Linked DNA regions of Sorangium aterium. The protein of the gene in region 1 interacts with the protein of each later gene in a pairwise test. Links are inferred from orthologs where the notes say so. Each region holds a gene or a part of one and is shown on either strand. Other genes may lie near its edges.

What was found.
Region 2: the proteins of POL72_RS49600 (region 1) and POL72_RS47800 interact in binary tests that used the Escherichia coli proteins (3 or more experiments, as listed by UniProt). The link is inferred for Sorangium aterium from one-to-one orthologs.

The regions. Positions count from the first base shown.
Region 1 is NZ_JAQNDK010000007.1:453,344-456,605, forward strand. Bases 149-3,104 are described here. They hold POL72_RS49600 (protein-disulfide reductase DsbD family protein), read right to left. Parts: upstream 2,357-3,104; coding sequence 941-2,356; downstream 149-940. Other genes in these bases: POL72_RS49595 (hypothetical protein), read right to left, coding at 149-830; POL72_RS49605 (tetratricopeptide repeat protein), read right to left, coding at 2,418-3,104. Outside these bases: more of POL72_RS49595, read right to left, coding at 1-148; more of POL72_RS49605, read right to left, coding at 3,105-3,116. UniProt on the Escherichia coli protein: Required to facilitate the formation of correct disulfide bonds in some periplasmic proteins and for the assembly of the periplasmic c-type cytochromes.
Region 2 is NZ_JAQNDK010000006.1:1,023,648-1,026,898, reverse strand. What follows is about bases 100-3,044. They hold POL72_RS47800 (TlpA disulfide reductase family protein), read right to left. Parts: upstream 1,889-3,044; coding sequence 1,310-1,888; downstream 100-1,309. Other genes in these bases: POL72_RS47795 (efflux RND transporter permease subunit), read right to left, coding at 1,892-3,044; POL72_RS47805 (hypothetical protein), read left to right, coding at 100-1,111. Outside these bases: more of POL72_RS47805, read left to right, coding at 1-99; more of POL72_RS47795, read right to left, coding at 3,045-3,251. UniProt on the Escherichia coli protein: Involved in disulfide bond formation. Catalyzes a late, reductive step in the assembly of periplasmic c-type cytochromes, probably the reduction of disulfide bonds of the apocytochrome c to allow covalent linkage with the heme.

The DNA.
Region 1 (3,262 bases):
TCGATCTTCCGCTCGCCATCCAGCCGGAACCGCAGCCCGGCGAGCTTGCAGAAGCCGCCTTCGTCGGGATCCAGGGTGAAGATGACCTCGAGCGGCTCGATCGCATAGCCGAGCTCGGGCACGAGGCCGTTCACCACGGTGAGCGAGCCGGACCGGCGGAGGTTCTTGAGCCGGATGGCGACGAAGATGTGGTAGCCGCCTTGCGGCCCAGCCTCCACCTGGACCTCGTCGAGGTCATCGAGCGGGAAGTAGTCGGCCTGCCCCTCCCCGACGAGGACGACGGGCTCCTCCCCTGGGGCCGGCTTGCAGAGGTCCGGCTCGGCGTCCGCGTTCCACGAGGTGGTGTAGGGCTCGAGCTGCCGGGGATCCACGTCGGGGGCGCTGCAGCCGCCGGCCACGCAGGTCTGCGGCGCCGGGCACGTGGCCGCCCCGGGCGCGACGACGCACTCCCGCTCGAGGCGCACCCGGAGCAGCAGCGTGCGGCCGCCGATCACCCGGGTCGACGCGGTGCGGGTGAGCAGCGGCCTCTCGGTGTCCTCCGGTCCGAACGCCTCCAGGGAGATCTCCACGGCCGCGCCGTCCTCGAGATCGCTGAAGAAGAACTCCCGCGGGAAGAACAGCTGCCCGTTCTTCTGCGCCAGCGCGTCCTCGTGGACGACGTGTCCGTCGACCCGCAGGACGACGCGCAGCAGGTCGATGTCGGCGCCTGCGCGGAGCTCGCTCGTCACCCCGAACACCACGGTCCCGGTGGTGGGCCCCGCAGCGCCGCAGCCTGCGACGAGCAGGGCGCAGAGCGCGAGGGCGGCGAGCAGGAAGGTGCGGATGTTCATGGCGGCCTGGCCGCGAGGGGCGCGGCGCCCGTCGCTCCATCCTCGCGGCGTTCGGTCCTCCTGGGCCATGCCGACGGCGTGTGCGGCGCGCTGCTGCCGGGCGCAGCGCGCTACTGGATGCCCTCGATCGCGGCCAGGAACACGTCCGGGCCGACGAAGTCGTTGAAGCGCTTCCGCTCGGCGCCGGTGGAGTCGTACAGCACCACCGTGGGCAGGCCGACGACCTTGTACTTGCCCTTCACCGCGTCGATCTGCGGATCCTCATCGTCCGTCGCGTCGACCTTCACCGCGACGAAGTGCGCCGCCTTGGCCATGACACGAGGATCCGAGAAGGTCTCCTTCGCGAGCTGCTTGCAGGCGCCGCACCACTCCGCGGTGAAGTCCACGAGCAGCGGGCGTCCTTCCGCCTTTGCCTTGGAGACGGCCACCGGCTCCTCGTGCAGCCACGTGAGCTGCGGCGACGCGGCCTCGCCGGCCACCGCCGACGGGACGGGCGAGGCGAGCTTCGGCAGATCCAGGCTCGCGATGAGCAGGAAGCTGCTGGCCACCGTGAGCGCGATCCCGACCCCCTTGCGGGCCTTCACGCCGGCGCCGCCGTCGTCCCAGGAGAGGTGCACCGCGCCGAGCGCGAGGCCGACCGCGACGAGGCCCGCCATGACGGCCATGAACTGCGGCGTGGGCTGCGCGAGCGACGACAGCGCCGGGAAGGTCGTCTTCAGGAAATAGAGCGCGACGACCATCATCACGATCCCGAAGAACGACTTCACCCCCAGCATCCACTTGCCGCCCTTCGGCAGCGCGAACGCGAACGCGCCGACGAGCCAGAACGGCAGGCCGAGCCCGAGGGAGAAGGTGGCGCCGACCAGCGCGCCGAGGCCGACGTTCTGGGTCTTTCCGATCCAAAGGATGATGCCCGTGAGGACGGGCCCGGTGCACGGCGCGGCGACGAGGCCGCTCACCAGACCGAGCAGGAAGGCGCCGCCGTAGCCGATGCCCCCGACCTGCGAGAGCCGCTGCATCAGGGTGTCCGGCAGCGTCATCTCGAACGCGCCGAACATGGACAGCGAGAGCGCGATGAACACCGCCGCGATGCCGACGATGACCCACCTGTTCGAGAGCACGCCGCCGAACAGGCTGCCCGTGAGCGCCGCGACCACGAGCATCGTCGTGAAGAGCACGACGATCCCGAGCACGAAGCTCGTCGAGAGCAGCATCGCCTCGCGCCGGGACTTCGCCTCCCGCGCCCCGAAGATGCTCACCGTGATGGCGATCATCGGGTACACGCAGGGGGTCAGGCACGTGAGCAGCCCGCCCCCGAGCGCGGCGAGCGCGGCGAAGAGCGGGCCGGCCTCCAGACCGCGGGTGAACAGGTCGCGCTGATCATCGGCCAGCGCGAGCGCCGGGGACGCGAGCGTGGCGAGCGCGACCAGCGCCGGGAGCGCGGGTCCGAGCGCGCCTCGCGCGCCACGTCGGACACCCGCCGGCGCGGCGCCGGCGCTTGCCTTGAAACGAGTCGAAGCGGTCATCACGAAGGTTCTATAGCAAAGCGATCGGGGTCGTGCGGCGCGCCGTCCGTTCAGGCCGGCATCAGCGCTCCGCGAGGGACGCGAGCGTCCGGCGCGCCGCCTCGATCTCCGCGCCGAGCGCGATCGCGACCGCGGCCCTCCCCGAGGTGCTCCGCTGGACGAAGGCTTCCAGGTATTTCTTGGCCTCGTCCCAGCGATGGTCGAAGTAGGCCATCTGCCCGAGCACGAACCGGCCGTAACCCTGGCCTGCCGGCACCTCCGAGAGCCGATCGATCAGCGCGCCGAGCCCCTCCACCGCCTTGCCGCTCTCGCACTGCACGACGGCGAGGTGGCCCTGGTAGAGCGGCTTGTCCCGCGTGCCCCAGCGCGCCGCGCGCGTGAGCGCCCCGATCGCCTCGTCGTACCGGCGCGCCAGGTGATACACGCTGCCCAGCGTCCACCAGTGGAACGCCCTCCGGCTCGCCGGCCCCGTGCGCGCCGCCAGCCGGAGGTGCCCGACGGCCCCCTCGATGTCCCCGAGGGCCTGCTTCGCGCGCGCCGCGTCCTGGTGGGCGACGTCGCTCAGCACGCCGAGCGCCAGGATCTGCTCCGCCACCTCGGCTGCCCGCTCGAAGCGGCGTGTCTCGAAATACGCGAGGTAGAGCTGCCGCAGCAGCATGGCCTGCGTCGTCCGGTCGAGCGGCCCCCGGAGCGACAGGCCCCGCCGCGCCCAGAGCGCGCGCGACCGCGGGGTCGCCGCGCCCAGCGCGCGCCGCAACATCTCCTCCGCGGTCAGCGCCGCCGCGGGCGCGCGCCGTCGCGGCGCATTGCTGGGCCGTTTCTCTCGTGGAACAGGGGGGCCAGCGTCATTCCCGCTGCCCGCAACGGACTGCGCCGTCGCTTTCGTGCGTCGTCGCGTACCCCCGG
Region 2 (3,251 bases), on another replicon or contig:
CGGCGGCCTCTGCTTTCTGGGCTGCGCCGCGGGCGAGCCCCCGCTCATGAGCATCGTCGACAAGCTCGATCCGGCGAAGTGCCGCGGCCGCGAGGAGCTGCGCTGCGAGGACATCGATGACGTGTACGTGTGCCTGCCGAACTGCGGCTCCGACAGCCAGTGCGGCGGCGACCGGGTGTGCGACCCCCGGATGAACGTTTGCGTCGACGAGCCCACGCGAGGGCTGCCCACAGGGGCCCAGTGCGCGATCAAGGCCGACGGCACGGATCCCTGCGCGGGGTGGTGCATCGAAGTCGGCACCAACCTGGGCGTGTGCGCCGGCCTGTGCGGGCTCGGCGGGGACATCGCCAACGAGGACTGCGGAGGCCTGGAGAAGGGCCTCTGTGCGTATCCTTTCGCGGACGAGCCCGGGGTCGGCGACGTCGGTATGTGCACCAACGCGTGCACGAGCCACAGCGACTGCTTGCTGCCGACCTCCTCGTGCGTGTTCCTTGGCGTGGAGACCAATGGATTCTGTCTCTTCGGCGTGACGAAGTGCCCGAGAGGCCAGTCGTCCTGCGCGGACGGCGAGGTCTGCACCCTGACGCCCAAGGGCCGTCTGTGCCTCGACGAGAATTACCCCCTGGAGGACCCGGGCACAGGCGGTGCGGGTGGCGGCGGCGGCGCCGGTGGAATGGGCGGCGCGGATGCCGCGAGCAGCACGAGCGGCGCGGGCGGCGCGGGCGGCGCGGGTGCCGCGAGCGGCGCGGGCGGCGCGGATGCCGCGAGCAGCACGAGCGGCGCGGGCGGCGCGGATGCCGCGAGCAGCACGAGCGGCGCGGGCGGCGCGGATGCCGCGAGCAGCACGAGCGGCGCGGGCGGCGCGGATGCCGCGAGCAGCACGAGCGGCGCGGGCGGCACGGATGCCGCGAGCAGCACGAGCGGCGCGGGCGGCACGGATGCCGCGAGCAGTACGAGCGGCGCGGGTGGCGCAGGCGGCACGGATGCCGCGGGCGGCGCAGGCGGCACCCATGGCGCAGGCGGCACGGATGGCATCGGCGGCACGGATGCCTCGGGTGGCGCAGGCGGCTCCCTCGATGGGTCGTCGGTGTCTGCCGGGGGCGCCGAGTAGCCTCGGGTTGGGCACCTTTCTCGTGGAGCCTTCCCGCTAGGCCGCCCGGCGAACGCTCGGCCAGCGTACGTGCGCTGCGCGCAGGCGTTTGTAATTGCTAATTACTTTCATTTGATGCCAGGACCCGGCAGAGAGACGCTCCGTCCTCACGCAGCAGGCGGCGTGGCCCTCGCCAGGGATTTCCCGGGGGAAGCGCGATCAGGGCGCTGGCCGCTCCTGTCCAAGGAGCAGCGTCGTCGCTTCGGGCGCACGCCAGTCCCTCGCGCCCGTGAAGCGGAGGGACATCCGGCCGTCCGCCTCCACCAGGAAGGTGTCGGGCAACATCGAGACCCCGAACCGCCGCTGCACCGCAGCAGATCCGGCCCGCACGACGCCGGGAGGGACCTCGCCCCCGAAGAAGGCGCGCACGACGTCCCAGTTCTCGTCGACGCTCACGGCCACGAGCTGGAGCCTCCCGGCCTTCTCCAGCTGCCGGCCGAGCTCCAGCAAGCGCGGGAGCTCGGCGCGGCAGGGGGCGCACCACGTGGCCCAGAAGTGGAGCAGCACCGGCCGGCCGCGCAAGGCGGCCGCGTCGAGCAAGGTCCCGTCCGGCTGCTCGAAGGTGGCGTCCGGCATGCGCTGGCCGTCGTGGAGCCGCTCGTGCGCGAAAGGGCGACCCGGCCGCTCGGCGCCGCGGCGACGCTCCACGGCCCAGTAGAGCCCCGCCGCAAGCGCCTGGACGAGGACCAGGACGCCCGCGGCGGCGGCGATCGCGCGGAGGCGGGAGCGCGCGCGCATCGGCTACTCCGCCGCAGGCGATAGGGCCGGGCCAGCGGGCCGCGGAGACTCGGAGGCGCCCGTCTCGCCGGCGGCGTCCGCGCGGAGCCTCCCGCCGACCACGCTGTAGAGCGCCGGCAGGACGAGCAGCGTGAGCAGCGTGGAGGAGATCACGCCGCCGATCACGACGGTCGCGAGCGGGCGCTGGACCTCGGCGCCGACGCCCGTGTTCAGCGCCATCGGCACGAAGCCCAGGGAGGCGACCAGCGCCGTCATGAGGACCGGGCGGAGGCGCCGCTCGGCCGCGAGCTCGATGGCATCCCGCACCGGCATCCCGGCCGCCGTGAGCTGCCGGATGGTCGAGACGAGCACCATGTCCCCGAGCACCGCGACGCCTGAGAGCGCCACGAACCCGACGCCCGCGGAGATGCTGAACGGCAGGTCGCGAAGCCAGAGCGCGACGACGCCGCCGATCGCGGCGAACGGGACGCCTGTGAAGACGCGGACCGCATCCAGGAGCCGCCCGTACGTGAAGTAGAGCAGCAGCAGGATCAGCCCGAGCGCGATGGGCACGACGACGAGCAGGCGCGCCTGCGCCCGCTCGAGGTGCTCGAACTGCCCGCCGAAGCGGACGTAGTAGCCGGGCGGGAGCTCGACCTCATCGAGCCTCGCCCTCGCCTCCTCGACGAAGGTGCCCACGTCGCGGCCCCGGACGTTCGCCTGCACGACGATCCGGCGCTTGGCCCACTCGCGGTTGATCGCGGCCGGCCCCTCGGTCGTGCGGATCTTCGCGAGCCGTGCGAGCGGGATGCGCTCACCGCCGGCCGCGGTGACCAGGATGCGGCCGATGGAGGCCGGGTCCTCCCGGTAGCGATCGTCGATGCGCAGCACCACGGGGAAGCGGCGCTCGCCCTCTTGGAGCTGCCCCACCTCCCGCGCGCCGAGGGCCTCGACGACATCCAGGACGTCGGCGGCCGCGATGCCGTGGCGGGCGATGGCGGCGCGGTCGACCTCGATCTCGAGCACGGGCTGGCCTGTCACCTGCTCGGTCACCACGTCCGCGGCGCCGGGGATCTTCTTGAGGGCCGCCTCGATCTCGCGCGCCTTCTGCTTGAGCGTGTCGAAGTCGTCGCCGAACAGCTTCACCCCCAGATCGGCCCGGATCCCCGCGACCATCTCGTTGACCCGCATCTCGATCGGCTGCGTGTAGATGACGCGCATGCCCGGCATCCCCGAGAGCTCCGACTCCATCGCCTGGACGAGCTCGTCCTGCGTGGCGGCGCGCTTCCATGCCTCTCGCGGCTTGAGCGTGATGAACATGTCGGACAGCTCGAGCCCCATCGGGTCCGTCGCCACCTCCGCCGTGCCCGTGCGCGTCCAGACG